2 regions of the Moraxella nasibovis genome follow, and region 1 is predicted to be linked to the other one. Evidence: predicted binding sites of a transcription regulator. Region 1 holds the regulator's gene; the other holds the start of a gene.
What was found. The regulator PhoB, encoded in region 1, activates phosphate uptake and scavenging genes when phosphate is short. The targets are predictions, from matches to a motif close to TGTCATNAANCTGTCATAA.
Positions count from the first base shown of each region.

Region 1 (16,142 bases):
TACATACCACCCACACCCCGCACACCACAAGGTATGCCAAACTTTAACTCGCCTGAACATCAAGAGCAGCGGTTCAGTCGCATCCATTGTCGCTAACCGTATTGGCAAACTTCGCCAAAAACTGTATAATAAACCATTTTTATTGTATATTTTTGAAAAATTATAGGTGAATTTATGGCAGGTCATAGTAAGTGGGCGAATATTAAGCACCGCAAAGCCAAACAAGATGCCGCAAAGGGCAAAATCTTTACCAAAATCATCCGTGAAATCGTCTCAGCCTCTAAGGGTGGCGATCCAGATCCTGCCAACAACCCACGCCTGCGTGCCGTGCTAGAAAAAGCCAACGCCGCCAATATGACCAAAGATGTCATCAAGCGCGCCATTGAGCGTGGACAAGGCGGCGGAGAAGGTGACAATGTCCAAGAAATCACCTACGAAGGCTATGGCGTGGGCGGTGTGGCGGTCATCGTTGAGACCATGACCGACAATGTGAACCGTACCGTGGGCGAAGTTCGCCACGCATTTTCTAAGCACGGTGGCAATCTAGGCACTTCTGGCTCGGTGGCGTATTTGTTCACCAAGCGTGGCGAGATTGTGTTTAACGATGTATCACTTGAAGACAAAGTGATGGAAATCGCCCTAGAAGCAGGAGCAACCGACATTGAAAATGATGGCGAGAGCCTGCTTGTCATCACCGAACCCAACGACTTTGGTGCGGTGGTGGATGCTTTGGCAAATGCAGGCTTAAAGGCGGACAATATGGAGGTTACCATGTCGCCTTCCACCACAGCGGACATTGACAACATTGACGATGCCCAAAAAGTGCTAAAAATGATTGACATGCTAGAAGATTTGGACGATGTCCAAGAAGTTTATACCAATGTTAATTTTAGCGATGATGTGATGGCACAGTTGGATGCTTAATTGCAAGACGATTAGCTAAAAATAAATCGCCCAAGTCCGTTCGTGCAGATTTGGGCGATTTTGCATTGATGACTTTTATAAAAATTCGTTATAACAAGGAAAACCCCTATGACCACCCTACCCGACTATGTCCGTGCCATTATTACCGCAACCGTTTATGATGTCGCCATTCGCACACCACTTGATAAGGCAAGCAAACTCTCCGCCCGTTTTGGCAATGACATTCGCTTGAAACGAGAAGACTTACAGCCTGTGTTTAGCTTTAAATTGCGTGGGGCGTACAACAAAATCAGCCAATTATCAGACGAGCAAAAAGCAAAAGGCATCATCTGTGCATCGGCTGGCAACCACGCACAAGGGGTGGCTTTTTCGGCAAACAAATTGGGGCTAAAAAATCTCATCGTCATGCCAAAAACCACGCCAGACATCAAAGTCCAAGCGGTCAAAGCCTTTGGTGGACAGGTGTACCTACACGGCGACAGTTTTGACGAAGCCAACCGCTATGCCATTGAAAAGTCGCAAACAGACGGCATGACCTACATCGCCCCCTACGATGACAAAGCAGTCATCGCAGGGCAAGGCACGGTCGCCCTTGAACTCTCCCAAGACTGGCGAGAGATGGAATATGTATTTGTGCCTGTGGGCGGTGGTGGTTTGGTGGCGGGGATTGCGTCCTTTTTGGGCGAAGTCGCTCCCCATGTCAAGGTCATCGCCGTAGAATCCGAAGGCTCTGCCTGCCTAAAAGTCGCCCTAGCTGATGGCGAGCGAACTCGCTTACCCCAAGTGAGCCTGTTTGCCGATGGCGTGGCGGTCGCCCAAATCGGTCAAATCCCCTTTGAAATCGCCAATCTCACCAAATCCAACGGGCAAGGCAAGGTCATTGACGAAGTCATCACTTGCAATAATGACGAGATTTGTGCGTCCGTCAAAGACATTTTTGAAGAAAACCGCCACATCGTTGAGCCGTCTGGGGCGTTGGCACTGGCAGGACTTAAAAAATATGTCAAACAGCACAATTTGACGGGCAAAAACTGCGTGGCGATTGTCTCGGGGGCAAATATGAACTTTGACCGCCTACGTTATATTGCCGAACGCACCGAGATTGGCGAAAATAAGGAAGCGATTTTTGCGGTGCAGTTGCCCGAAAAAACGGGGGCGTTTTTGGACTTTTGTCGCACCCTGCAAGGGCGTAACATCACCGAATTTAACTACCGCCTAGACAGCACCAATCCAAGCGTTGCCCAAGTATTTGTCGGCATTGGCTTAAAAGACGGTCAGTTTGAGCGCACCACGATTATGGACAATCTGGACAAGGGGGGCTACACCGCCTTTGACTTGACCGATGATGAAGTCGCCAAAACGCACATTCGCTATTTGATTGGCGGGCACGGTCGGCTAAACGATGAAAAATTGTTCCGTGTGATGTTCCCAGAACGCCCCAACGCCCTATTAAATTTTTTGGAAAAACTGGGGCAAGATTTTAATGTTACTCTTTTTCACTACCGCAATCACGGGGCAGCGGAAGGACGGGTATTGGTTGGCTTGCAGGCAACTGCCCATTCATCACGGCAAATCGTGGACGCTTTGACCGAGATTGGTTATGATTGTGAAGATTTAAGTGAAAATGTGGGCTATGGGGTGTTTTTGAAATGATGTTTTTACAACGCCAAATGCATAAAATCCGCTATAAAATCCGTATCATTCATTCGTTAGTCAGACTTAATGACCCTATCGAAATATTAAGACATCCAGATTTTGACAAAATACCACTTTGGTTATTTGCTTTGGTTAAAGTTTATTATATATTCAAACTGTATTATGTAAAAATAAGCGGACGCATGCAGATAATTTGGTATAAAATCAAGGGAGCATTTTTAATCACTTGGTATAAAATCAAGGAAGCATTTTTAATCACTTGGTATAAAATCAAGAAAAAGTTTTTAAAATGATCTTAACTTGATTTTTATCATAATGCTTTTTTAAATTAAAAAGGAGCTGTAATGACCTTGATCTTTAAACAACCCACGCCTGATGACAAACAAGCGGTACTGGCGTTTAAAGAGGCTTATTTGTCTTATTATGATGAGACAGGTATTCATGGCGGAGCAGAATTGGCACAATTTGACAAAAGCAATTTTGATCAATGGCTTGATTATGTGTATGCCCCTGCTGGCACAAATACTTTTGGTTATGACAAGGTTGCCAATGATACCTTTTTGATTATCAAAAACGATATTGTGGTTGGTATTGTCAATATTCGCCATGAATTAACTGAGTTTTTATTACAATTTGGCGGTCATATTGGCTATAGCACGCACCCAGACTTTCAAGGGCAAGGCATTGCAAAAAATGCTTTGGCTTATGCCTTGAGTGTATTAAAAAATAAGGGTGTCAATAAGGCGTTAATCACTTGCAATGATAATAATATCGGCTCGGCAAAAGTCATTGAAGCCAATGGTGGTATTTTGGAAAATACCGTACCATTTGGCGAAAAAACCATCAGACGCTATTGGATTTTGTTATAATTAGCTGATATGTAAATGAGTATGACGCACCATTTGGATGTAAATTTGTGGTATGTGGTACGCACCTTACAATCAAAGGAAAAATATAATGAACATTCCAAACCTTAACACCTTGCCCCATTGGTCGTTTGGCGACAGTCCAGAAATGGCGGACGAACTGGTGCAGCTTTTATTAGACGGTAAAAAGACATTGACTTGCACCGCTTTGCAATGGCATTTGGAAGAAAATGATAAAACTTTGGTTGGCGGATTTGAAGTCATCACAGACGGCAGGGACACGCCAAAATGCGTGGTGCAACTCACCGCCCAATTTATCAAAAACTTTGATGAAGTGGATGAAAATTTGGCAAGAAAAGAAGGTGAAGGCGATTTGTCTTTGGCTTATTGGCAAACCGCTCATCAAGAATTTTTTGAACGCCATGGGGTATTTGATAAAGAAATGGGACTGTTATTTACAGAATTTAAAGTCGTGAAAGCATTGTAAGGCAAACTTAGTTTTTTACCAACCTATTTTTTTGGCAAAATTACGGTAAATTGACTGCCTTGACCGACTTGACTTGCGATTTTTAAGACACCTTGATGCCGTCCGATGGCGTGTTTGGCGATGGCAAGCCCAAGCCCACTGCCGCCTGTTTTGCGACTTCTGCCCTGATCCACTCGGTAAAACCGCTCCGTCAAATGCACCAAATGCTCACTGGCAATACCCTCGCCATCATCTTTGACAAAAAACACAATCTCATCATCTGCCGACAAATTCACTTCAATCTGCGTACCACTTTCGGTATGGCGAATGGCATTAAAGATAAGATTGCTAAACACGCTGTACAAATCCTTTGGCACGCCATCTACCCACACATCAGGGGCGATGTGGCTTGTGATGTGGTGCGTCTTGCCAAGTCTTAGCGCCTCATCACAGATGCCTGCTATCATGTCTGACAGATTGACAGGTAGGGCATCTTCGAGTGGTTTTTGGTCATTTTCTAGGCGAGACAAAGTCAAAAGCCCTTCCACCAGCGCCATCATTCTTGATGTTTCTTTTTGCATTAAACCTACAAATTCATGACGCAATTCTTGCTCCAAGCCATCATTTTCAAGCATTTCCAAAAAGCCTTGAATCACGGTCAAAGGCGTGCGTAATTCGTGGCTGACATTGGCGATGAAAATGTTTTTGGAATTATTAAGCCGTTCGTTGTCACTGATGTCATTGGCGATGAGCATGGTTGCACGAGCCTCGATGGGAATGATGGTCATAAGTAGCGTCTTTGCATTTAGGGTAAATTTCACATCCGCACAGCCGCCATTGGCGATGGCATCATCAAACAAAGCGGCAAAATGCTCGTCATTCACCTGCTGTTTGATGGGCAATTTGGACGCTTGCAAACCCAGATAATCGTCCGCTTTGGCATTTTTCCATTCAATACTGCCTTTTTCATTGATGATGACCAAGGCGCTGGGCAGGCTTGCCATCATGCGGTTTAGACGATGTATGGCGTCGCTTAGGCGTTGTTTGTGTTTGGCTTGTTTGTTTTGCACAAGGCTTAGCTGATCAAAAATTAGCTGCCAGCCACCCACACTACGATCAAAGGCAGGCACGATGGCAGTCGGCACAGCCCCACCATCCAGCCAAGACGACAGCCGATGCGTATGAATGCTGTGATAAATCCCCCATAAAAACAGCACCACAATCACCCCGACAAAGCCTGCCACCTGCCCTGCCAAAAGCCACCCCAAGATCCCCACAAACAGTGCCACCACCAGCACAAATACCGCCTGCCAAACCTGCCACATCAGCCGACATCCTTCGCCGAAAAACCATAGCCCACGCCACGCACCGTCTGCACATAATGCGCCACGCCCATCTCTTCTAGCGCCTTTCTAAGCCGTCTGATATGCACATCCACCGTCCGCTCTTCAATAAAAACATGATCGCCCCACACCAAATCCAAAAGCTCAGCACGCCCATAAATGCGATCGGTGTGCGTCATAAAAAAATGCAAAAGCTTAAACTCAGTCGGTCCCAAATGCACCGACCGACCATCCACGCTCACCTCATGGTCTTGGGGGTTTAGCGTCATGCGTCCGACCTTAACGACGCTGTCGGTCTTTTGTGGGGCTCGGCGGCGAAGTAGTGCCTTGATGCGTGCCACCAGCTCTCGTGGGCTAAACGGCTTGGTGACATAGTCATCCGCCCCCAGATTTAGCCCAAGCTCCTTATCATTCTCTTCACTTCTGGCGGTCAGCATGATGATGGGCAAATCACTCGTCCGAGCCACCTCCCTAAGCGCTTGGGCAAATGCCACGCCAGACATCTTAGGCAGCATCCAGTCTAGTAGTAGCACATCAGGCAGCTTTTCAGCGATGATGGCTTTGGCATCTTCTGCACTTTCTGCCAGCACCACCTTAAAGCCTGCTTGCACCAGCGCAAATTCGATGAGCCTTTGAATCGCAGGCTCATCTTCCACCACCAAAACAGTTGCGACATTTGACATGATTTTTCCTTTATAAATTTACCACCCAAAGTACAAGGACGGCTTGCTTTTGGCATGATTTGGTATGATTTTACCATCAAACAGCCATCTAATCACTCATCATCATGACCGATTTTAGCCCAATTATCAAACATTTTGTACATCTTTTGTCAATTTAACCGAATCAGCCAAATTTGCCTGTGATATAGTCGTGCGTGGCTTGCATTTTAGGTTTTTCAAACATCGTCTTAGTATCGCCAATCTCCACAAGCTCGCCCAAATACATATACGCCGTGCGATCAGAGATTCTCGCTGCCTGCTGCATGTTGTGCGTGACGATGGCGATGGTGTAGTCGTGTTTTAGCTCGCTGATCAGCGCCTCGATGCCGCCTGTGGAGATGGGGTCGAGCGCCGAAGTCGGCTCATCTAAGAGCAGCACCTCAGGACGACACGCCACCGCCCGAGCGATGCACAGTCGCTGCTGCTGACCGCCAGAGAGCGAGTTGCCAGATTGTTTTAATTTATCCTTGACCTCCGTCCACAGCGCCGCCTTTTTCAGCGCCCATTCGACCCGCTCATCCATCTCAGATTTGCTCAGCTTTTCGTACAATTTCACCCCAAAAGCGACATTATCATAGATTGACATCGGAAATGGCGTGGGCTTTTGAAAGACCATGCCGACCTTAGCACGCAGCAGATTGACATCGGTCTTGTCGGTCAAAATATCCTCGCCATCAAGCAAGATTTTGCCAGTGGTGCGGCTGTCATTGTACAGATCATACATGCGGTTAAAGCTGCGCAGTAAAGTCGATTTGCCGCAGCCAGATGGTCCGATGAAGGCTGTCACTTGGTGTGGCTCGATGCTAAGGTTGATGTTTTTTAAGGCGTGAAATTTGCCATAATAAAAGTTAAAATCCTGCACAACAAGCTTAGACGCGCCTTCGACAAGCTTAGATGTGGGGTTTGGCATGGTGTCAAAAGCGTCGTTTGTCGGTTGGCTTGTGGTTAAATTTGTGGTTAAATTTGTTTTAAAAAAAGCCATCACATACTCCTAGATGGTTGGTTGTTTTTATTTCATGACATCAATGTGAGCGAGACTGCACCGCACGAGCGACGATGTTGGCAAACAGTACCGACAAAGCGATCAAGAGCGCTGCCGTCCATGCCAGTGCGTGCCAGTCGGCATAGGGACTCATGGCAAATTGATAAATCACATTTGGCAAATTTGCCATCGGTGCCGACATGTCCGTGCTAAAAAACTGATTATTCAGCGCAGTAAATAACAGCGGCGCCGTCTCCCCAGAGATGCGTGCAAAGCTTAATATCACACCTGTCAGCACGCCTGCCTTCGCCGCTCTTAAAGTCACCATGCCGACAAGCTTGTACTTGGGCGTGCCCAGTGCAAATGCCGCTTCACGCAGCGAATTTGGCACCAGACGCAGCATGTTCTCGGTAGTGCGCACCACCACAGGAATGACCAGAAGCGACAGCGCAAGCGAGCCTGCCATGCCAGAAAAATTGCCCATCGGCACCACCACCAGCGCATAAATAAAAAGCCCAATCACGATCGATGGCGCTGATAACAGCACATCATTTAAAAAGCGAGTGGCGACGGCAAGCTTGCTGTTTTGTCCAAATTCCGCCAGATAAATCCCACACATCACACCAATCGGCGTACCGATAGACAGCCCGCCCATCGTAATCATAAGGCTGCCGACGATGGCGTTTTTTAGACCGCCTTGCATCATCGGTGGCGGCGTATTCATACTAAAAATGTGCGCACCAAGCCCAGAGATGCCTTCGCTGATGAGCGTATAAAAAATCCAGCCAAGCCAAAACAGCCCAAAACCCATCGCCAGATAAGCCAGCAATAAGGAAAACTGGTTTGTCAGGCGGCGGCGTGCATAGATGGCATTAGTGCTTGTCTTTTTTGCCATGACTTGCTGTCGGCGGATGGCTAGATTTGGCTTACGACTCACTTCGATTTGCATAATCATTCCTTCTTCATAACTGTCTTAATAACTGTTGTCACTTGATAAGTGTGGTAAAAATCAGCGCCCTTCATGCTTGGTCATTTGCATGAGCATCACCTTAGACAGGCACAGCACGACAAAGGTAATGACAAACAAAATCAACCCCAAAAACAGCAGCGATGAAATGTGCAAAGGGTCGATGGCTTCGGCAAATTCATTGGCAAGCACCGAAGTGATGGACACGCCTGAGCCAAATAAATCCAAGCTAAGATTAAAGGTGTTGCCGATGATGAAAGTCACTGCCATCGTCTCACCCAGCGCCCTGCCCAGACCCAAAATCACACCGCCGACCACGCCTGATTTGGTATAGGGCAGAACGACATGTTTGATCACTTCCCAGCGAGTTGCGCCCAGTCCATAGGCAGACTCTTTGAGCATCGGTGGCACGATTTCAAACACATCTCGCATCACTGACGCAATGAAAGGAATGATCATGATCGCAAGTACCAATGCCGCCGCCAAGATACCAATACCCATCGGCACGCCTGCAAAAAACCGCTCCAATACAGGCAGCTGACCGATGCTTTTGGCAAGCACTGGCTGCACATATTTGGCAAAAATCGGCGCAAATACAAACAAGCCCCACATGCCATAAATGATGGACGGAATGCCCGCCAAAAGCTCGATACACACACCCAAAGGTTTTTTTAAAAATCTTGGGCAAAGCTCAGTCAAGAAAATCGCCACGCCAAAGCTGACAGGCACAGCGATGCTAAGGGCTATCACCGAAGTGACGATCGTGCCATAAATCGGTGCTAGCGCCCCATATTCGCCCGCCACCACATCCCAGCTGCTCGATGTCAAAAAACCAAGCCCAAAGCGCTCGATACTTGGCCATGCCCCATAGGTCAGCATCACCAAAATGCCGCCCAATATCAGTAAAACCAGCCACGCAAACAGCCGAGTCGCACCGACAAACAGCGCATCAAGCCGCTCTTGTTGTTGTAATCGTTTGGCAAACATGTCATTCATAAGATCGTCTTTTGGTTAATGTGTTGATTGTGATTGAGCCGTCTGTTTTATGGTTGAAATAAAGGCTTGCCATCTTGACCGACTACTTTTTGCCACTCAGCTTTGACCAAAGTCTTGACATTGTCTGGTAGCGGCACATAGTCCAGCTCTGATGCCATCGCATCGCCCTGTTTGAAGGCATGATCAAAGAAAGCTAAGGCAGATTTGGCGTTTTGTTCGTTGGCAGGATTTTTTTGCATTAAGATGAAAGTCGCTGCCGCCAGTGGCCACGCGTTGTCGCTTGGCTGATTGGTCAGCACCAGATTAAAGCCATCTGCCTGCGACCAATCAACATCTGCTGCCGCCGCAAAAGTCTCTTGTGATGGGCTGACAAATTGTCCTTTGGCGTTTTGTAGCTGTGTGTGGCTCATATTATTTTGTTTGGCGTAGGCGTATTCAACATAGCCGATCGAGTTTTTGACACGCCCCACATAGGTTGCCACGCCTTCATTACCCTTGCCTGCCGTGCCTGTTTTGGCAGTCGGCCAGCTGACAGTTTTCTCTGCGCCGACGGTATTTTTCCACGCATCAGACACTTGGCTTAGATAATTGGTAAAAATAAAAGTCGTGCCAGAGCCGTCCGAGCGAAACACCGTGACGATGTTTTCATCAGGCAAAGCCAAATCAGGATTCAGCGCACGAATTTGCTCATCATTCCATTTGACAATCTCACCCAGATAAATCTTCGCCAGCACATCGCCTGTCAGTTTTAGCTGCCCTGCCGCCACGCCATCGATATTGACGATCGGCACCACACCGCCGATCACGGTCGGAAATTGCACCAGATTATTTGCTGCAAGCTCTTCGCCACTCATCGGTGAGTCTGTCGCCCCAAAGTCCACCGTCTTTGCGATGATTTGCTTGATGCCGCCTGACGAGCCGATGGATTGATAATTCACCTGACCACCCACATCATCCAAAAAGCCCTGAGCCCAGCGCACATATACTGGCTGCGGAAAAGATGCGCCTGCACCTGTCACAGTCATGGCGACCTGCTCGCTACCTGTGCTTTGGCTACTTTGGGCTTGCTGCGCTGCCTGTGGCGGGGTGTTGTCTTGACACGCCGTCAGTGCCAGCACGCCGCACGCTGCTAAGATTGATAAAGAAAATTTGCTCAGTTTCATGTTTGGCTCCCGTTGCCTGATTGACATTTTTATTCAATGAATGACCGCTCACATTGTCAGCCACTCTCTTGATGGCAGTAAGTTTAGCAAGCAAAAATGACAATTCCATGACAAATGCGCACTTTTTTAATGGTTTTTTATGGTTTGGCTTTCATGGTTTATTTTTCACAGCTCAACATTTAAAAATCAGCCAAACACGCAAATCGCCATTTATAAGAATGTAAGAAGTTAAGAATGTAAGAAGTGCTGCATCATGGCGCCAAGCCGTGAGAAAATTTTTGCAAAATACTGCATTTTTTCCCCAAAAATCACTGATTTTTTGGTATTATTATCAGTTTTATTATTGTCAAATTATCATTAAATTTTCGTCAAATTGACACGACAAATTTACAAAAAGAGATCTCATGAACATTCAAGCCCTACTCTCCACGCATTTTCAAACCGCCATGCACAACGCAGGGGCGGACGCTCACACCGACCCTGTGATTAAACAATCTGGCAAACCACAATTTGGCGATTATCAAGCCAACGGCATCATGGGTGCTGCCAAAAAATTAGGACTAAACCCACGAGAATTCGCCCAAAAAGTGGTCGATGACTTGACCCAAACCAAAGCCCTACAAGGCGTAGCAGAAAAGCTTGAAATCGCAGGACCGGGTTTTATCAACATTTTTCTTGATAACGCATTTCTTGCCAAATCTGTACAGACCGCTCGCACCGATTCGCACTTGGGCGTAAGCCACAGTCAAAACGACACGATTGTGGTGGATTATTCATCGCCCAATGTCGCCAAAGAAATGCATGTCGGGCATTTGCGTGGCACGATTATTGGCGACAGCGTGGTGCGTACGCTTGAATTTTTGGGCAATACCATCATTCGTGCCAACCACATTGGCGACTGGGGCACGCAGTTTGGTATGCTGATTGCTTATTTGGAAAAATTTGAAGCAGAAAATGGCGACAACGCCAGCGACATGGCACTGGCTGACATTGAAAATTTCTACCGCAATGCCAAAGCCTTGTATGATGCCGACCCTGATTTTGCTGAGACTTCTCGCCAGTATGTCGTGCGTTTGCAAAGTGGCGATGAAGCCATGCTTGCCAAATGGCGAGTACTGGTCGATTTGACCATGACCCAGTGCCAAGCCCTGTACGACCGTCTAGGCGTAACCCTATCGCCCAAAGACACCATGGGCGAAAGCCTATACAACCCCATGCTCAAAGGTGTGGTAGAGAGCCTAAAAGAGCAAGGACTTGCCGTAGAAGATGACGGTGCAACAGTCGTCTATATGGACGAATTTAAAAACAAAGAAGGTGAGCCTTTGGGTGTCATCGTCCAAAAAAATGACGGTGGCTATCTATACACCACCACCGACATCGCCGCTGCCCAGTACCGCAAGCACACGCTGGGTGCCGACCGTGTGATTTTGTTTACAGACGCTCGCCAAGCCCAGCATTCTAAGCAGGCGTGGGGCATTGCCAAAATGGGCGGATTTGTCCCTGCTGATTTTGACATGGTGCATCACACCTTTGGTATGATGATGGGTAAAGATGGCAAGCCTTTTAAAACTCGCTCAGGCGACACGGTCAAACTTGCCGACCTGCTTGATGAAGCAGTAGAGCGAGCCACTGCCCTAATGAGCGAACGCCAAAGTGAGCTGTCTGCTGACGAAAAACAAGCCGTCATCAATGCGGTCGCCATCGGTGCGGTCAAATATGCCGACCTGTCCAAAAACCGCAATACCGATTATGTCTTTGACTGGGACGCCATGCTGTCTTTTGAAGGCAATACCGCACCGTATATGCAATATGCGTACACTCGGGTGCGCTCCATCTTTGCCAAAGCAGGCGTGGCAAGCGATGAGCTGACAGGCGACATCATCATCCGTGATGACAAAGAGCGCACGCTTGCGATTAAACTTTTACAATTTGAAGAATGTCTCATCACCACCGCCAAAGACGCTTTGCCAAACACGCTGGCACTGTATCTGTACGAATTGGCAGGCGTGTTCTCGGCATTTTATGAGCATTGCCCGATTTTATCTGCCGAAGATGAGGTTAAAAACAGCCGTTTGCAACTTGCCGATTTGACTGCCAAAACCTTAAAACAAGGCTTAGAACTGCTTGGCATTAAAACGGTGGAGAGAATGTAAATTCACTTAGGGCGGATTTATTCGCCCTTTTTTGCTTCTTCATAAAACACCATTGAGACACCATGATACCAATCCCCAAAAGCATTGCCAACCATAACACCAAATACCTAACTCTTGGTTATCAGCATGGCGGTTGGGTTTTGTTGATTATTTTTATACTGACCCTATTTCGCCCCACGGATTTTTTAGTGATTTTGCTACTTTGTGGGCTAGCGTTTTATCACACCAGAAAGATTTATCCACGCACCGCCCATGAAGTCATTGACACTGGCAAAGGTCTTTTAATCAAAAATCACAAGACCAGCGTTGAAATTGGTTATCAAGACATCGTGGAAATCAATTATGACTATTACTTTTTCGCCTTTCAAAATAACGCCGTTAAATTGACCATCAAACCACATGATGAGCTTGGCGATACGGTGTATTTTGTCAGTTGGGCGGACAGTAGCAGATACAATAAAGAGTTTAACCTAAATCCATTTGCACAAACCCCAGAGACGCAAGCATGGATTGAACACATGAAAGAGAAAATAAAACATGGCTGAAACAACAGAATTGACCCGTGTCCGAGCCGACAAATGGCTGTGGGCGGCACGATTTTTTAAGACTCGCACTCTTGCCAAAGAAGCGATAGAAAGCGGAAAAGTCCACATGAATGGCCAAAAAATCAAAGTCAGCAAAGAATTGCAAGTGGGCGATACATTATCCATTCGTCAAGGACACGCCACTCGATTGGAAGAAAAAGTGGTTATTATCAAAGCCTTATCCGAAAATCGTGGTAATGCCACCATCGCCGCCACGCTGTACGAAGAGACCGAAGAAAGCATGGCGACTCGAGCGTTTTTTGCAGAACAGCGAAAACTACAAAACCTAGCTCGCCCCGACACCAAGCCCGATAAAAAACAACGCCGAGATTTGGCGAAATTTAAAGATCGCTGGTAAACCACCGTCATAGATTTTATGCCCATCTTGGCAATTTATGCTACAATGAAGGCATTTTTAAAGTAAAAAATTTAATCATCATGCACCCAAAATCTGTACTATTCGTCTGTCTTGGCAATATTTGTCGCAGTCCATCTGCCGAAGCCGTCATGACAAAACTCACCAAAAATCAAGGACTTAACATTCATTTTGATTCGGCAGGTACTGCCAATTATCACACAAATAGTCCGCCTGATGAGCGAGCGGTGGCGGTGGGCAAATCGCTGGATTATGATTTGTCCGCACTTAGAGCCAGACAAGTTCGCCCAGATGATTTTTATGAATTTGACATGATTTTTGCGATGGATGCCAATAACCTTGCCAACCTACAAAAAATCATGCCAGCCGATGCCACCGCCCAAGTGGCGATGTTTGATGAATTGGCAGTTGCCGATCCGTATTATGGCGACATCAGCGACTTTCAAAGTATGTTTGCACACATTGAAAAGGCAAGCCAGCACTGGCTGACACGCTGGCAACAAGGGGCGACACATGACTAAGCCCACCCAATCAGGCACTATCCTTGACAACTACGATTTGTCAAAAAATAACACCATGGCACTGTCCTGCACGGCAAGCCATGCGATGATTTTGGACAATGCAGACACGCTGGCAGATGACATCAGGCTTGCCATTGACTTTGCCAAACACAGACAGCTTGCCACATTCGTACTCTCTGGCGGTAGCAATGTGCTTTTGCCCAGACGACTGGACGCTTTGGTGCTGCTGCCACGCTTGTTGGGTATTGAAGTTTTATCCGAGAGCGATGATGGCATAACCATACAGGTCGCCTGCGGAGAAAATTGGCACGATTTTATCAAAACCTGCCTAAATCACGGCTGGTACGGACTGGAAAATCTGGCACTCATTCCTGGTTTGGTCGGAGCAAGTCCTGTGCAAAACATCGGTGCTTATGGCGTGCAAGTCTCTGATTTTATTGAAAAAGTCATCGCTTTTGATTTGGCGGATGGCTCACAAATCAGCTTTGACAACTCATCTTGCGAGTTTGATTATCGGCACAGTTTTTTTAAGGACAATCCAAACCGTCATCTCATCAGCCATGTGGTGTTTAAACTGCACAAAACCTGCGATCAAGTGCTGACCAGCTATGGCGATCTTAGTACCGTGTCAGGCGACATTGCCAAAGCACATGGGCGCAACACTCCGCATCCGTGCGATGTGTTTGATGCTGTGGTTCAGATTCGTCAAGCCAAATTGCCAGACCCTAATGTCTTGGCAAATTGCGGTTCATTTTTTCAAAATCCCATCATCACGATGGCGGATTTTACACGCCTAAAAGCGACATTTGCCGACCTGCCAAGCTACCCCATTGATGACGATTTCATCAAAATTCCCGCAGGCTGGCTGATTGATAAAGCAGGCTTAAAAGGCAAAGGCATCGCCCCCATTCTTACCCATCAAAAACAGGCGCTGGTACTGACCAATCACGCACCATACATCGCCACCCAAGACGACATCGCCACCGCCCAAGCGTTCATCATCAAGACGGTCTTTGAGCGATTTGGCGTAACGCTTGTGCGTGAGCCTGTGTGGGTTGATGAAAAAGGCACGACCCCAACATGATGTCTTTTTGGCAAAAATTTACACGGCGACTTTGGCAAGCCTTACTTGCGCTTGTATTGATGATTGCTTTTGCCGTCATCACGCCTTTTACGCCAATTTTTGCCAACATCAGCGTGTTATTTCTGGACGCATTTAGCGCCATCACGCTAGGACATGACAAGCAGACACCCAGCGTGATGGTTGTACTCGGTGGCGGTTTAACCAAAAACAATGACGACATCGTCTTAAATCACTACAGCCAAAGCCGTGCCGACCACGCCGTCATGCTCCACAAACAGCATGCCACCGTCATCATCACCAGTGGTGCAGAATCTCCTTGGCTTGGCGATTATTTGCGTTCATCGCTCAAAGACTCGCCAAAAAAAGCCACCATCATCAGCGAAAATGCCAGCATGAACACCTGCGAAAATGCCGCCTTTACCGCCAAATTGCTCACGCACCACGAACTACCAAAGAGCGTCTATCTTGTCACAGACCGCTACCACATGGCACGAGCCAGACGACAGTTTGCCTTATCAGGCATCACCACCACACCACAGCCTGCACCGCTTGCCACGCCTTTGTCATGGACGGATGTTGATGCCAATCTTGTGCATTCACGCCGTGCCATCTACGAAATCGCCGCCCTAGCACGAGACATCTTTCGCCCACAGCCAAACTGCCGTAGCCAAGCACAAATCAGCCTAGAAGAAATCAGCACGCCCAGACGACAGCCCAAGATTTTTTCTTGATGAATCCAAAGCAAAAAAAAAGCGATCATTAAGACCGCTTTTTTGTTTGGCAAATGCCATCAAGCATCGTTTTGAGCTTGCTCTTGGGCTTGTAGATAGGCTTGATCAAAATTCACTGGTGCTAATAGCAACTGTGGGAAGCTACCACGAGACACCAAATCACTGATCACTTCACGAGCGTAAGGGAACAAGATGTTTGGGCAATAGGCTTGTTGCAGGTGTGCCATGTCTTCTTCTGGGATATTTTTTAGTAGGAAAATACCCGCCTGCTGCACTTCGGCGATGTAGGCGGTGCTGCCGCCATTTTTTACTGTCACATTGACAGTTAGGACGATTTCTTTATGATCTTCATCTAGGTCATTGGTCGCAGTCGCAAGGCTAATGTCCATCTCAGGCTGCCATTCTTTGGTGAATACCTCAGCGCTTGATACTTCAAATGAGATGTCCTTGACATAAATGCGTTCAAGACCTAATTGTGGTTGTGCTTGCTCTGTCATAATGAGCTCCTTTGGTTAATTTGGTTAAAATTGATAAATACCGAATAAATCGTCGATTACAAAGCATCAAGCATGGCATCCAGTTCGCCACTTTGATTGAGTTTGTTTAAT
Region 1 is NZ_CP089975.1:615,792-631,933, reverse strand. Features, by position in the region: gene LU290_RS02895 (YebC/PmpR family DNA-binding transcriptional regulator) at 175-924, shown strand; gene ilvA (threonine ammonia-lyase, biosynthetic) at 1,033-2,577, shown strand; gene LU290_RS02885 (hypothetical protein) at 2,574-2,873, shown strand; gene LU290_RS02880 (GNAT family N-acetyltransferase) at 2,925-3,449, shown strand; gene LU290_RS02875 (ASCH domain-containing protein) at 3,538-3,933, shown strand; gene LU290_RS02870 (PAS domain-containing sensor histidine kinase family protein) at 3,957-5,237, opposite strand; gene phoB (phosphate regulon transcriptional regulator PhoB) at 5,237-5,938, opposite strand; gene pstB (phosphate ABC transporter ATP-binding protein PstB) at 6,102-6,887, opposite strand; gene pstA (phosphate ABC transporter permease PstA) at 7,000-7,854, opposite strand; gene pstC (phosphate ABC transporter permease subunit PstC) at 7,969-8,922, opposite strand; gene pstS (phosphate ABC transporter substrate-binding protein PstS) at 8,970-10,085, opposite strand; gene argS (arginine--tRNA ligase) at 10,490-12,238, shown strand; gene LU290_RS02835 (hypothetical protein) at 12,301-12,783, shown strand; gene LU290_RS02830 (RNA-binding S4 domain-containing protein) at 12,776-13,180, shown strand; gene LU290_RS02825 (low molecular weight protein-tyrosine-phosphatase) at 13,261-13,719, shown strand; gene murB (UDP-N-acetylmuramate dehydrogenase) at 13,712-14,803, shown strand; gene LU290_RS02815 (YdcF family protein) at 14,800-15,534, shown strand; gene secB (protein-export chaperone SecB) at 15,594-16,031, opposite strand; gene LU290_RS02805 (glutaredoxin domain-containing protein) at 16,088-16,142, opposite strand, start outside.

Region 2 (16,142 bases), 1.1 Mb from region 1:
TTTTTGCGTGGCTGGCAGGTCTGCCTTGGTGGGTGCTTATGCTCTTGATTGCGTTGGCGGTCGCCCTATCTTTGCTCAGGCATTTTCAGGTCAAGCCCACAAAGCTAAGCTGTCATCACATTGACGAGCTTTGGGACATTGGCGTCAACATGGGACAAAAACACGCCCTGTGGCAGGGCTACCTTACTGACGCACGCACCCTTCACACCCCTTTAAAAGCTGTATTTTTAAGTTTTCATGTGGTCGAGCCCCGCCGCCAAAGGCTGGATGTCATCATTCATCGACACCAAGTGGATGATGCCAATTTTCGTAAGCTTTTGGGCATTTGCGTCATGGACGCCTCAAAGTTTGGCTAACCATCCACCCAAAGCCGCAGCACGCACACAAAGCCACCAAAATCTTTGGCAAAAGTCGCACAAACACCATCAAAGTTTACACAACACCGACACTTTTGGGCGCAAATTTTGATAAGATGGACGCACTTTACATGATTTTATTTTCAATGTATTTTCAATACCAACTTCATAAGGAACACTCATGAGCCTATTACAATCCATCGTTACCCAAGTCGCCCAAAACGCCTTAAAAGACAGCCGTACATCATCGCAAGGCAGCCCAGCCGATGCCCTAGGTGGTCTTTTGGGTGGTCTGTCAGGACAGCAAGCCAACAATGCAGGTCTGGGCGGTCTTTTGGGTCAGGTACTTGGCGGTCAGCCACAGGCGCAGCAAGGCGGCTTGGGCGGTCTTTTGGGTGGACTTCTAGGCGGTCAAAGCCAGACTCGCCAAGCCAGCCCGACCGATCTTGGTGGACTTCTAGGCGGTCTGTTAGGCGGTCAGTCACCGCTACCAAATCGCCAAGCAGGTGGTTTTAACAAATCCACCCTACTGCTTGCGCTGCTGCCAATCGTGCTAAGCTACATTCAAAAAAATGGCGGTCTGTCAGGCGTACTTGCCAAATTTCAAGGCAATGGTCTGGGCAACAAAGCCCAATCTTGGGTAAACATCGACACCGACAATGACGGCATCGATGCGCAGGACATCGCTCGTGTGTTTGACAATCAAGACATCGCCAAAGTCTGCTCACAAACGGGCGCCAGCGAGCAAGAAGTCTGCCAAGGCATCGCCGAGCTTTTGCCACAGGTGATGAACGACTTAACACCAAAAGGCAGCCTAGACAACGAACAGCAAGCCAACGACGAGATCGAGCAAATCCTAGCTCAGCTTAAAGGCAAATTTTAATCTTTGCTGACAGATAGACTTGATGAAAAATTGATAACTCTTGTCAGTTTATCCATAAAGCCATCGATTTTTTCGGTGGCTTTTTAGTAGGGTTCATTCATCAGCAAAATCCCACCAAAAAAAACAGTTCAGCTTTGCCTGCTTTTTTGTTATGATGGCGCATGGACTGCACTGTGCATATCCACCAAACCCAAAACAGCTCAGCTTTGGAGTGAAAATTTTGCCCCACGCAATCCACTCCAAGCCCCCAGCAAATAGACAGAGGTAAAATATGGCAAATTTGGCATTATTTGACTTAGACATGACCATGCTTGATGTGGATAGCGATCACAGCTGGGGGCAGTTTATTGTCAATAAAGGCTTGGTGGATGCAGCGGTATATAAGGACGCTAATGATAAATTTTACCAAGACTACATCGCAGGCACGCTTGATGCGGTGGAGTATAATGAATTTGTGGCGGCATTCTTGACCACCAAGACGATGGATGAGCTACACGCCTACCGTCAAGAATATCTGAATACTTGGATTGTCCCAAATATGCGTCCAAAGGCACAGGCACAAATCAACGCCCATAAAGAGGCAGGCGATACGGTGCTGGTCATTAGTGCGACCAATGATTTTTTGGTCAAGCCGATCGCCAATCTGTTCGGTGTGGATGATGCACATACACTGGCGACCGTGCTTGAGATTGCGGACAATCGCTACACAGGGCGTGTGGGCGGACGACCCAATTTTAAAGATGGCAAGCTGTATCATTTGGATAAATTTATCCAGTCTTGCCAAGATCAGGGGCTGAACTTTGAGCGGACGATTGCTTATTCAGATTCTAAAAATGACTTGCCACTTTTGTCGTTTGCCGATGAGGCGGTGTGCGTCAATCCCGATGAGATTTTAAGGGCTGAGGCGGTGCGTCAGGGCTGGCGGATTGAGGATTGGGCTTTGTGATGGCTGTAAGTCATGATCTGTAAGATGGTTCAAAGGTGTTGGTTGTGGCACGAAACCCAAAAAATTGAATGGGTTACACCATAATGCTGGGTTACGCTGTCACTAACCCAGCCTACAGGTCGAATTGTTCGGCGGTGATTTCTTGGGTTTCGGTCGTCATTACTATGCTCTCCGTTTTTGCCTACTAGGCATAAAAAAAACCTTTCGAATTCGAAAGGTTTTGGGTTTAAGTGATCAAAAACGCCATTTTTAAGGCATTTTTTATCGTCAATGCTTTGTATTTTAAGGGTTTTAAGGTCTGATCAATCCAACTGACTTTAACGCCTGCTCAACTTCTTTTTTAAATTGTGGGTCGTTAAATTGCTGTTCACTGCTTAAGCCGATTTTGATGGCTTGATTTACCAACACATTAAATTCTTGTTCGTCAATTTCTGCAATTTCACGGTCTGGCTCAAGTTCAAACCTATCACAGGCAGAAGAAATTACCCAATGGGCAATACCCTCTCTTTCATTAACATTGTCAGCAACGCCTTCTTTATGACGCTTAGACTCTAAGGCAAGATAGCCCCAAGAAAAATCCATAGCCGACATTTTTCCTTGTTGATATTCTAATGCATAATCAAGTAAAGCACTCAAAATAATACTCCGCTTTTAAGATAATTGGTTAATTGTGGCTTTTCACCGTCTTTAGGAATAAACGCTGTGATAAACTCACCTGTCTCTTTAAATACGACAGCAACCATCGTATCACTATTATAATACACAATACTGTTTTTTACATCACGATAAGTGCCTTTTGCAATGGTTTTTTCATCTGCCAAATGTGCCAAAATCGCTTGTTCGTACACCAACAAAGTATCGGCATTCTTTTTACTAATATCAATCCCAAAATCACTGGCGTGTTTAAACTTACGGTCAAGCTGTGAGCGTGTAAAGGTCATTTCACCAAATCGTGTGTTTTCAACCAGCCCGTAGGTTGGGTTGAGCTTGCGAAACCCAACAAAATCAATGAGTTACATCTTAAATATTGGGTTTTACATTCATTCAACCAAACCCACCCCATCTCCAAGATAAGCTTAACATCCTCACACCAACACTCGCCAAACCACAAAACCCACCGCAAGCAGATGAAAAATCACACCCACCCACCAAATCGGCACGGTCAGGCCAATAGCAATAAATGTGATAAACCCACCCAAAGCAATCCAATCATGGCGTTTTTGGTTGAGAAAATCTGCTCGTAGAGCTTGGAGTTCTCGCAGTTCTTTGTCTTGTCTTGCCCCAAGCGTCGCCATAGACTGCACGCCTTGGCTGATGAGTTTGGGCAGTTCGGTGGTGGAAAGTAGTAGCTCTGGCGCTTTGGCTTTGATGTCGTTAAGGTTTTTGACAGGATCGAGCTGATCTTTGACCCATGCTGTCAAAATCGGCTTGGCAAGCGACCAGATGTCAAGCTGTGGATACAGCTCACGCCCCAAGCCTTCAACATGAACGAGCGTCTTTAATAGCAGCATGAGCTGTGGCGGAATGCTCATCTGATGACGGCGAGCGATGTTTAAAATCTCAAACAAAATCCCAGCAAAGTCCAGCTCGCTCATCGGCTTGGATACCATTGGGCTGACCGTGCGAGCCATGTCTTTGATGAGTGCGTGCTTGTCGGTAGATGGCGGTATCCAGCCTGCCTGTGCGATGATGTCCACCAGCGTGGTATAGTTGCCATTCATTACAGACAATAGCAGGCGTGCCACCACCAGCTGATCTTCACGGCTCATCTCGCCCATGATGGCACAATCTAGCCCCAGATAGCGTGGATTTGCCACCGCAGTACCGTCTGGCAGAGTCTCCACAAAGATGTTGCCAGGGTGCATGTCAGCATGGAAAAAGTTATCACGAAAGACTTGGGTAAAAAAGATGGTCAAGCCGTTTTTGGCAAGTTCGGCACGGTCATAGCCCAGTTTGTCAAATTGATCAGTCTTAGAAATCGGTACGCCAAAAATCCGCTCAGACACCATCACGGACGGACTTGCCAAATACACTTCTGGCACATAAATCAGCCGTGAGCCTGTAAAATTATTCCGCATTTTGGTGGCGTTGGCAGACTCTAGGGTCAAATCCAGCTCGTTTAGCATGATTTGCCGATATTCTTCCACAATATCAATGACATGCACCGCACGAGCCGCCTCCATGCGAGCCGACAGCCAAGCAGCCATCTCACGCAATAGCTCAAAATCAGCAATGATGACCGCCTTAATGTCAGGGCGTACGACCTTGACGACCACTTCACGCCCATCATGCAAGGCGGCGGTGTGTACCTGAGCGATACTGGCGGCGGCAAGTGGCTTGTCGTCAAATCTGGCGAACAGCTCACTGATGGGTTTGCCAAGTCCTGTTTTTGGCTGTTCAATTTGTGATTTGACAATACTGACATCAAAAGGGGCGACTTTGTCCTGTAAAAGCGACATCTGGGCGATGATGTCAGGGGGGAGTAGGTCGGAGCGAGTGGAGAGCAGTTGCCCAAGTTTTAAAAACAGCGTTCCCATCTCTTCAAGGGCAAGCTTAATCCCTAGCGGATTGTGCGATTTGCCAATGCCAGCTGGGTGCAGACGAATCAGCCGAGCCAGTGGTGCAAGCTCTGGCACATCGGCAAAATGGGTGTCAAGGCGGTATTTGGCGGCGATACGGTATAGGGATAGTAGGCGGTTTTTGTGAGAGATGAGCATGGCGGTTAGGTTGGTTGATTTTGTAGGGCGGCTAGGCGTGCTTTTTCACGCTCAATGTCGGCAGTCAGGCGGAGCAGTTCTTGCTTTTTTTGGCTGATGGCGTCATCAAGCGGATGGGTTTTGGGCAGTGCCAGTGCGTCCATCAAGAGTGATTTGACCGATGACAACACAGGCGAGATGACAGGCGACAGCTCTTGGCTGACCAGATAAGCATAACTGCCAGCGTTTTTGCCGATGAGAGTTTCAAGGTTTAGTAGTTCTGGGCGAAAATTTTCTGCCAGTGCCTTAATTTGCATGAGTACCTTGTAGTCGCCTTTGATGGGCAGATTGCCAGTAGAGTCTTGCATGAGTGCCAGTAGCTGCTGTGGTGTGGCGACATGGAGCGTGCAGTCAGGCTGACAGACGACTCCGCCTTGTGGTTCAAATAGACTTTGGCTGACTGACTCAAATCGCAGATGATCATCACAAAACAGCACATCCAAAGACAAATTTGGCTCGTCTATGATGACACGCAAGGTCTTGCCTGACAAAGTTGCCAGCTGTGTCTGACTCATCGGATCACAGCCAAGCGTGCCATTGATGGCACGCTCAGCCAGTCCTAATGCTAATACACCAATCATCAGCGAGCCTTAAAGCCACGATGTACCGCCACGATACCGCCTGTTAAGTTGTGATAATCACAATTAACAAAGCCTGCTTGCTCCATCATGCCTTTTAAGGTAGCTTGGTCTGGGTGCATACGGATACTTTCGGCAAGATATTGGTAGCTTTCAGAGTCGCCTGCCACGATTTTGCCCATCAGTGGCAGGGCGGTGAATGAATACAAATCGTAAGCCTTTGAGAGCGGTTCAAAGACAGGTTTGCTAAATTCTAGCACAAGCAGTCGCCCACCAGGTTTTAGCACACGGTGCATGGCTTCTAGGGCTTTTTGCTTGTCGGTAACATTTCTAAGACCAAAGCTGATGGTGACCAAGTCAAAACTTTCATCATCAAATGGCTCAAGCGTCTCGGCATTGGCAAGCACAAAATCCACATTATTACAGCCTGCGTTAATCAGGCGAGTGCGACCGACTTCAAGCATGGCTTCGTTAATGTCGGACAATACCACACGCCCAGAGCGACCGACTTCACGGCTAAATACTTTTGCCAAATCGCCTGTACCGCCAGCAATGTCTAGCACCGACTGACCAGAATGCACGCCTGTTAAGCTGATGGCATAGCGCTTCCACAGTCTGTGAATGCCAAAGCTCATCAAGTCGTTCATGATGTCGTATTTGGTGGCGACAGAAGTAAAAACTTCGGCGACTTTGTGCTGTTTTTCTTTGGCATCGACGGTCTGATAACCAAAATGCGTGGTCGCACCGATGTTCTCAGAATAGCGATCGCTTTGGGGGGCATCGCTGGCAGGGGTTTGCATGGCGGCTTGACCTTGCGGTGTGCCAGTTGGCAAGATGTTTGGGTTGGTGAAGGTGTCGCTGTTTTGGGCGTTGTTGTCAATGCTGTTGTCGTGGCTCATGATGTTTTCCAAAATTCTCTTAAAAAATCCTTGTAATGATACCACTAATCCGCCAATTTTCCTACACCATAATACAAACAATCCAAAAATCCGCCAAATCAGCCAAAAATACGCCCTTGCGTGTGAATGCGTGCGATGGTGGCAAGCTCGGTTTGGCTAAATGGCGTGGTAAAATCGTCAATGTTTTTGATGGTTTTGATGGCAAATAGCCCATCGTGAATGAAGTCGTACAAAGGCTGGTAGCCGTGCTGATAAGCGGTGTTTTTCGCCAGTTTAAAGGCTTTTTGCAATAAAAACGAATTGAACTGCTGATAAGACGCTTGGCATACGGTGGTGATGTCGTGGATTTGGGCAATGCGTGCGTCTTTGGTGTTTAGGGTTTGATAGGCGGTAATCATCAGCTCATCAGTGATGCCATTTTCTATAAATGCTTGATAATACTTGGGATTTTGGTGGATAAATTGGGCGACTTGTAGGTCAAGCTCAATCGCTAGGACGGCGGATTTGACACCCAAAATGCCTGTGGCAAGCGTGTTTTTTGGGATGAGTTTTTCAAGGCGACCTGAGCCATTTAGGGCATTGTTACCTGCGGTCAAAAGCTGTTTGGCGAGTATGTCAAAATCTTTGTCGCCATAAATGCGATCAATCAGATAGTGTGCCAGTGGTGCGGTGTTTGGGCTGGTAAATAAGGCGTGGTTGCTTTGGTGGATGCGCTGTTTTTGCCATGCTTGCACCGCCAAAAATACCGCCCTAAGCTCATCATCGCTGTGGTGTGGCAGGGCCTGATAGGCATTGAGCGTATCTACAAGAGATTGAATTTGCGACATAAAGCATCCTTTGAATAATAGTCTTTGATGATGGTCTTAGTGATGATGGGTTAATGTTGGGCTGATGTGGCAAATTTCAATACGCATAAATCTGCTGTGATGAGCTTGTACAATTTGATAAAAAAATGACAAAAAATGGTTAATTTTCTGACAATATGTTAAAATTGTCATAAAACTGTCATGTTCGTGGGATAAAATGCCGCAGTGTTCATTGGGCAGTTTATTTTTTGTCATTATTCAGGATTAAAACACCCAAAGTCACTTTTGGTGCTTAATCAAGTCTTTTTAAGTCTTTTGGCGGATTTATGGTAAATTCAGCAAAACAAACCACGCCGATGTGGGCAAATGTGTTTTTTGCGCTACTGCTGGCGGCAGTTTGTGTTTATTTTGCATTCTGGGGGCTGGCGTACACAGCTCATCAGCAGGTCTTGCTGTTCATGGTGGCAAGTTTCTTTGGCATCTTTATGGCGTTCAACATCGGCGGTAACGATGTGGCAAATTCGTTCGGCACTTCGGTGGGCGCAGGCACGCTGACGGTAACGCAAGCCCTTGCTGTGGCAGCGATTTTTGAGGTGTCGGGTGCCGTGCTGGCGGGTGCTGCGGTGACAGACACGATTCGTAGCGGCATTGTGGACATTGGCGGCCTTGGCGTGACGCCAAATCAGTTTATCTATCTGATGCTCTCAGCGCTGGCGGCAGCGGCATTTTGGCTGCTATTTGCCACCAAAAAAGGTCTGCCAGTCTCGACCACGCACGCCATCATCGGCGGCATCGTAGGTTCAAGCATCGTGCTTGGCATCAGCATGGGCGGCACAGACCTTGCTTTTTCTACCGTTAAATGGTCAAAAATCGGTGAAATCGCCATCTCGTGGGTGGCATCACCCCTGCTTGGCGGCGTCTTGTCATACATCTTATATAGCCTGATTAAGCGCAATATCTTGGCATATAACGAAAAGGTTGAGGTGCGTGTCAAAGAGCTAAAAGCGCAGAAAAAGCTGTTAAAGCGTGAGCAAAAAGAACACTTTGAAAGCCTAAGCGACGACGACAAGCTGCCGTACACCACCGCCCTACTGCGTGACCAAGAGGCGTTTAGTGAGGGCGAATGCCACCGAGATGAGCTAGAAACGGACTATTACCGCTCGCTGCATGACATCGAAAATGAACGCAGCAGCATGGATACACTGAAAGCTTTGAAAACTTGGGTGCCGCTCATCGCTGCACTGGGTGCGGTCATCATGACGGCGATGGTGGTATTTAAGGGTCTGTCTAATACAGGTCTAAATCTGTCTCCGCTGCACGCCTGCCTTGTGATGGGTATGATCGGTGCGATGGTGTGGCTTACCGCCTTTATCTACACCAAGACCATTCGTGGCAAGCACAAAGAGGACTTGGGCAAGGCAACCTTCATCATGTTCAGCTGGATGCAGGTGTTTACAGCGTGTGCCTTTGCGTTCAGTCATGGTTCTAATGACATCGCCAATGCGGTCGGTCCCTTTGTGGCGATTTTGGATGTGATCAAAGAAAACGCCATCGCCGCCAAAGCCACCGTGCCTGCACCTGTCATGCTGACCTTTGGTGTGTCGCTCATTGTCGGACTGTGGTTCATCGGCAAAGAAGTCATTCAGACAGTCGGTACCAACCTTACCGAAATGCACCCAGCATCAGGCTTTGCCGCAGAGCTTGCGGCGGCGGCAGTGGTCATGGGCGCATCAAGCCTTGGTATTCCTGTATCAAGCACACACATTTTGGTCGGTGCAGTCCTTGGTATCGGCGTGGTGAACAAAAACACCAACTGGAAACTGATGAAACCCATCGGTCTGGCATGGATCATCACCCTGCCCGCAGCAGCTGGCATGAGCGCACTACTATTCTTATTGCTAAGCAACATTTTATAAGCCGCACTCACCAAAACCTCGCCAAGAGACTTGCTTGGCGGGGTTTTTAGATTACCAGCCTATAGCCACATGACACCCATCAAAAAAACGCAAACCAACCTGATTTGCGTTTTTTATTAAAGGCATGATTAAATCATCAGATCAATATTAAGATGCGACCACAGGTGCTTTGTGCTTGTGTGGCTTTTTGTCAAATTTGACTCTTTCGCAGTTAAGCTCTGTCGTGACATTTTTGGCATCCTTCACAGACAGCACGCCGATATTGCCCTTGCTGTGCCATTCGTATTTGGCAGAAGCATTGACATCATTGACAAAACGCTCGCCAGACGCCGCAGGTGCAGCTTTCATGTCCACTGACACCTCATTTAGGTTCCAAGATGGTGCGTTGATGCGTGTTTTGATCAGGTCATGCTCTGGCACATGATGCACTTTGATGGCAGCGTCGTTTTCACACTGGAACGCCTGGAAGTGACCACGCTCACCCTTTTTCTCGCCTTTGTGGTGCTTATGCTTTTCTACATGGTGATGGTGCGCCTTGCCCTTGTCAGCGACGGGTGCTGTGGTGCTGGCACAGCCAGTCATAACCAATGCAGAAACAACACCAGTTGCAATCAATAATTTTTTCATGATAAATTCCTTTGAATGAGTTAAAATCAGGACAGCGAATAAAATGGACAAATCCCTGAAAATGAGATTTATTTCCAAAATTCAATTTTTAGTATAACGCAAAATCTCGCTAAAATTGTTACAAAATTGCACATAATTATGGTGAAATTGTATACAAACTCTCAAATTGATGGTGTGGCTTGCTGACACTTGCTTAATATGAGCATCAAGCAAATAAATGGTGGTTATTTTAGCGGTTATTTTGCACATTGCTGTCTTTATGAACCGCCTTTATGATGGTATGATGATGGCATCTTGGCGTATTGTCAATTCAGCTTTAATATAAACTTTAAGGAGCGGGTATGAGCGCATTTATGGAAAAACTGGCATTAACCACCCCCATCATTCAAGCACCGATGGCAGGCGCAAGCAATGCCGACTTTGTGGCAAAGGCATGTCAGCTTGGTGTATTGGGCTCGCTTGGGGCGGGCATGATGTCGCCAAGCCAAATCAAAGATGAGATCGGTCGCATCAAGGCGCAGACATCTGCCGCTTTTAATGTCAATCTGATGATCCTAGACGAACAGCTGACCGAACACTATGCCGCCCCCATGCCATCTTGGCTGTCAGAGCTTTATGATGAGCTTGGCGTCACACCGAGCATGGATGCAAAGCCTGCACACACCTTTGCCGAGCAATTTGCCGTGCTGCTTGATGAGCCTGTGCCTGTGGCAAGCTTTACTTTTGGGATTTTAAGCCAAGCGCAAGTTGCAGCCTTGCATGAAGTCGGCACACTGGTGGTCGGGACGGCAAACACACCAGATGAAGTGCAGGCGTGGCAGGCTGTGGGTGCGGATGCGGTGGTGGTGCAAGGTGCTGGCGCTGGCGGTCATCAAGGCGGCTGGCTGGATGTGGATGGCAAAAAGACAGACACCTTGACGCTATTAAAGCTTGCCAAAGCCAGCTCAGACATCACTCTCATCGCCACAGGTGGCATTGCCAGCCGTGAAGATGTACGGTGTATGCTAGATGGTGGCGCAGATGCTGTGGCGGTGGGTACGACATTTTTAACCACCCAAGAAAGCCCGATCAGCCCACTTTGGAAGGATAAATTATTACAAGCCAAAGCATCAGATACTCGGCTGACTCGCCTATATTCTGGCAAATGGGCAAGGGGCATAGAGACAGACTACATGCGCCGCTTTGCCGATAAAGACAATGATAGCCTGCCCACCTACCCCACCCTAAATGCCATGACCAAGTCGCTAAGGGCGCACGGAGCAAGCAACAAAAATACCGATTATATGTCGCTTTGGTGTGGCGTTGGTGTGGCAAATTGCCGTGATGAGAGCATGGAGACGCTGATAAAAAGGCTCAGCTAGTGCTTTTATCTTAGCGCCCTTTTGTTTTGATACTCTTTACAATGACCGTTAGCGCAAAAAAACGGAATAGACTTTGAACCTCTTCCGTTTTTATTACTCTTACCTTAAGTCAAGCTCAATCAATGTTTTTTAAGCTCATCTGTCCCCAGATACATGTCATTGCTCTCGGCAAGTGTTGGGTTATCGGCATCTTTGATATTGCGACGCAGCACCAAATAGCCTACGATGCCTGCGATGAGTGAGCCGCCAATGATGCCAATTCGGGGGTCAAATTCCTCTGGAACGCCGCCAAAGGCAAGCCCTGAGATGAACAAACTCATGGTAAAGCCGATACCACAAAGCATGGAGACGCCATAAATTTGCATCATGGTTGTGTCTTTTGGCAAGCTTGCCATTTTGGTTTTTAAAGCAAGGAATACCGCACCCATGACGCCCACCTGTTTACCAATAAATAAACCTGCGGCGATGCCCAGTGGCACAGGATGTAGTAGACTGCTGATGCCTGCCCCAGCCAGCGACACGCCCGCATTGGCGAAGGCAAACAGTGGCAAAATCCCAAACGCCACCGTATTATGCAAGTCATGTTCAAGCTCTTCAAGTGGCGAATGTTCTGGGTCTTTTTTGTTTTTTAGCGGGATAAAAAACGCCAATGCCACACCCGCCAAAGTCGCATGAATGCCCGACTTTAATAGCGCCGCCCACATGATTAGTCCGATGAAAAGATAAGGTGTGATTCGCACGACATTCATACGATTTAAAATAAACAGCGGCACAAGGCACGCAAGCGCAATCCCTAACGATGCCAACGACAAATCAGCAGTATAAAACAGCGCAATGATGACAATCGCACCGATGTCATCAAAAATGGCAATCGACACCAAAAATACCTTCAACGCATTAGGCACTTTATTGCCCAAAAGGCTCAGCACACCCAAAGCGAAGGCGATGTCGGTCGCCGCAGGAATCGCCCAGCCCGCCAGATGCTCGCTGTTATTGTAGTTAAATGCAGCATAGATGGCAGCAGGCACGACCATACCACCGACCGCACACAAAGCAGGCAAAATGATCTGCTTTATGTCAGAAAGCTCGCCGATGAGCGCTTCTCGCTTTAATTCAAGCCCTACCAAAAAGAAAAAAATCGCCATCAGACCGTCATTGATCCAGTGGTGAGCATCTTTGGCAATCTCAAATGCCCCAATCTGCACAACAACAGGCGCATGAATGAAAGCATCATAGAATGTATGCAAAGGCGAGTTGGCGACGATCATCGCAAGAATGGCAGCAAGCGCAAGGATAATCCCCCCTGCGGCTTCGAGTTCAAAAAAAGACTTAATGCGGTTCATCGGCATGGCTGTATCTCTTATCGTAGGCGTTGTCGGTGAATGTCAAATTAAAAAATTAAAATATGAAAGTTAAATATAGCACAACAAAATGTGTCAAGATTTACTGATTTGCCATGTCATTCAAACAAGATGAGCGCCTGCATCAAGCTTGCTTGCACTGGCTCATCTTAATTATTGCTGTCACTTAGTGACTGATGGCTATGGGCATATATCAAAAAACCTTTCACAAGGTTAGCAATATATCACAAAAACTGATGAGGCTAAATGATTTTTGCGATATTTATAGCAAAAAGTTACAAAAAACCTATCGATAGGATAAAAAGTGGACAGTTATGACCTAAGATCATGAATTGATGACAAATGATGTCGGCAAATGGCAAATAAATGGCAAATCAAGCATTCATCAAGACGCTGCATCATTGTTAGGATACATCTTTGGCAGATCAAGCAGCTGCTGCACAAAGGCAAATTTTAAGGTCTCTCGACTGCCCAAATAACGCTGATAAAAGCTAGAATTTAACAGCCCTGCGCCGCCCTGACCCACCGCCCAAATCAGCGCCACATAGTCACGCACCGCCATGGCACTATTTTGCTCATGCAGATACTGCTCGGCAATCTCCATCAGCCGTTTCATGCGCTCTCGACGCACCTGATACAGCTCGCCAAAGACCTTGTTTAACCCCACCGAAGTGCCAGCCAGCCGCTCTTCGATGTGATTAAACAGCATCGCACGCTGTGGCAGTCTGAGCTGCAAAAGCGCCATGCGTGCCACACCAGCGCCCGCACCATCTTGCGTCATGTTCATGCGCAACAGCCTACGCTCATAGTCGATCAAAATACGCAGCAAAAGCTCATCTTTACTGGCAAAATGCTTATACAGCGTACCCTTCGCCAAATCCAGATGCTGCGCCAAGCTGTCAAGCGTCAAATCTCCCTCGCCAGACTCTAAAATAAGTTGTTCGGCAGTTTCTAGAATCTTCAACTCTCGTATTTCAAATAATTCCTTGCGATTTGGCATAAGTATCCTTGCGCAAGCCATACACTCAGACCTGCTTAGTTTTTAACCTTGATAAAATTCTCAAAAAGTCCAAAAATTATAGCAAACTCAACTGACGAAAAACAGCCATTTATGTATAAAAATTTCATAGCATCATCAGCCTGTCACATCTTCTTTAATTTTAACAAACCCAAATGTAGCCACCATAAAAAATCACACACCACATACATTCATCATTTGATGTGAATAAATGTTCACTTTTATCAATTTTTCAGCTATAATAGTAAATAGTAGCATCACTTTTATTAATTTTGACCAACAGGACATTGCCATGAGCGTCGAAAGAAATCCACAAACCTTTGACAACCCCCCGATTAACTGGGTGCCCGCCATCGTCTTGTTGTCCACTCCGATACTTGCCCTTGTGCTTGTGCCTTGGTACTTGTGGACACATGGCATCAATCCTGCCGTATGGACGGCGTTTGCGTTTTTTATGGCATGGACAGGGCTGTCGATCACCGCAGGCTACCATCGTCTGTGGGCGCACAAGGCGTATGATGCCCATCCGATCGTGAAGTACTTTTTGTTGCTTGGGGCGACTTTGGCGGTGCAAAGCTCGGCTTTTGACTGGTGCTCTGGGCATCGCACGCACCATCGCCATGTCGATGATGTCTATGACGACCCATACTCATCAAAGCGTGGATTTTGGTTCAGTCACATGGATTGGATGCTGCGCAAATACCCAAGTGGTCAATATGACTACAAAAACATCCCCGACCTAAAAAAAGACAAGGTTCTACAAATCCAGCATAAATACTACGGTCTATGGGTGGTATTGACCAATGTCTTGGTGGTGGGTCTGGCGGGTCTTTTGACTGGCGACATGCTTGGCACTTTCATCATCGCAGGTCTTTTGCGCATGGTGCTGACGCATCACTTTACTTTTTTCATCAATTCGCTGTGTCATATGTTCGGCACTCGCCCTTATACAGATGAAAACACCGCACGAGACAACCCAATTTTGGCGATTTTCACTTGGGGTGAAGGCTATCATAATTACCACCATTATTTCCAATACGACTATCGCAATGGCGTCAAATGGTGGCAATACGACCCGACCAAATGGTTCATCAGTATCCTTTCAAAAGTCGGTCTTGCCAAAGACTTAAAGCGTGTCGATGATGTCACCATCAAGCACGCCGAAGTCACCATGCAGTTTAAGCGTGCCCAAGAGCGCATCGCTCAAGGCGGCGAGATGAGTTTGGACGAGCGTTTGGCAGTATTCAAAGAGCGCATCAGCGCAGAATATGACGCTTTCATGCAGACCGTCGAGGAATGGCACGCCCTAAAAGCCAAGTCGGTCGAGCTAAAACGCACCGAATTTGCCAACCGTCTGCATGAGGCCGACGAAAAGCTCAAAGAGCAATTTGCTCAAATCGAGGCACAAATTTTGGCGCACAGCGAACGCATCGAGCACGCTTATTTGCACCTAAAAGGCAAATCCGCCTAATGCTCAGAATCCCTACATCTGGTTTCTCCTTACCCTTTATCTGCATGATAAAGGGTCTTTTTTATGGTACAATTTTGGTGATTTTAAGATTTTATATCATCAATTTTGCCTACAAGGGCATCAAATCCACCCAGCCAACATTAAGCCTAGCACATGAAACACCATCACCACTACCTGACGCTCAATCCCGCCTTATACCACCGCCAAGACGCAATGCCGCTTGACAACCCAAGACTCATGCATTTTAATCACGCACTGCATGAGACTTTGAGCGACTCACCTGTCGATAAGGTGGATTGGCGGCGTGTCATCGGCGCTGATAATGCTGCCTTTCCCAATGAATTTCAGCCCCTAGCCATGGTCTATGCTGGGCATCAGTTTGGGCAGTGGGCAGGACAGCTGGGCGACGGACGAGGACTGCTGCTTACGCAAGTGTTTGATAAACAAGGCAAATTACAAGATTTACACCTAAAAGGCGCAGGCAAAACCCCTTTTTCTCGCTTTGGCGATGGGCGTGCGATGATAGACAGCACCGTGCGTGAGTATCTTGGCAGTCATGCACTGTCCATGCTTGGTGTGCCAAGCTCAAATGCGCTTGGCTGCGTTGTCTCAGACACGCCAATCATGCGTCAGCAGATGGTGCGGGCGGCGGCACTTCTGCGAGTGAGCGACTGCCATGTCAGACTTGGGCATTTTGAGTGGCTGGCGGTGTATCATCCCGAGCTGTTTGGCGAGTTTAGTTATCAGATGATGGCGGCATATTATCCAAAGATTGACAGATACGACATCGATGAGTTTTTGCGTCAGGTGTGTAAAAACACCGCCAAGCTCATCGCCAAGTGGCAGCTTGTCGGTTTTAGCCATGGTGTCATGAATACGGACAATCTGAACATCACAGGTACGACGCTCGACTTTGGTCCGTTTGGCATGATGGAGCGTTTCAATCCCAGTTGGATCAACAACCACTCCGATCATCACGGTCGCTACACTTATCAAAATCAGCCGACCATCGGACATTGGAATTTGCAGCGCTGGCTTGCCTGCTTTGAGCTGCTGTCTGTCAAGGATTCGGTGATGGCGGACTGCCTAGATGCTTATAAGACGACGCTACACGACAGCTATGATGAGGGCATTTGCCAGAAAATTGGGCTACCCAAAGACAGC
Region 2 is NZ_CP089975.1:1,726,159-1,742,300, forward strand. Features, by position in the region: gene LU290_RS08230 (UbiA prenyltransferase family protein) at 1-356, shown strand, start outside; gene LU290_RS08235 (YidB family protein) at 538-1,239, shown strand; gene LU290_RS08240 (HAD family hydrolase) at 1,511-2,185, shown strand; gene LU290_RS08245 (hypothetical protein) at 2,477-2,821, opposite strand; gene LU290_RS08250 (colicin D domain-containing protein) at 2,818-3,126, opposite strand; gene LU290_RS08255 (ABC1 kinase family protein) at 3,271-4,902, opposite strand; gene LU290_RS08260 (SCP2 sterol-binding domain-containing protein) at 4,908-5,522, opposite strand; gene ubiE (bifunctional demethylmenaquinone methyltransferase/2-methoxy-6-polyprenyl-1,4-benzoquinol methylase UbiE) at 5,522-6,418, opposite strand; gene LU290_RS08270 (FFLEELY motif protein) at 6,517-7,245, opposite strand; gene LU290_RS08275 (inorganic phosphate transporter) at 7,551-9,140, shown strand; gene LU290_RS08280 (MliC family protein) at 9,288-9,767, opposite strand; gene LU290_RS08285 (NAD(P)H-dependent flavin oxidoreductase) at 10,109-11,128, shown strand; gene nhaA (Na+/H+ antiporter NhaA) at 11,248-12,477, opposite strand; gene LU290_RS08295 (TetR/AcrR family transcriptional regulator) at 12,875-13,489, opposite strand; gene LU290_RS08300 (acyl-CoA desaturase) at 13,800-14,978, shown strand; gene LU290_RS08305 (protein adenylyltransferase SelO family protein) at 15,132-16,142, shown strand, end outside.
Region 2: the regulator PhoB is predicted to act here: its motif matches at 7,411-7,429, upstream of LU290_RS08275 (inorganic phosphate transporter).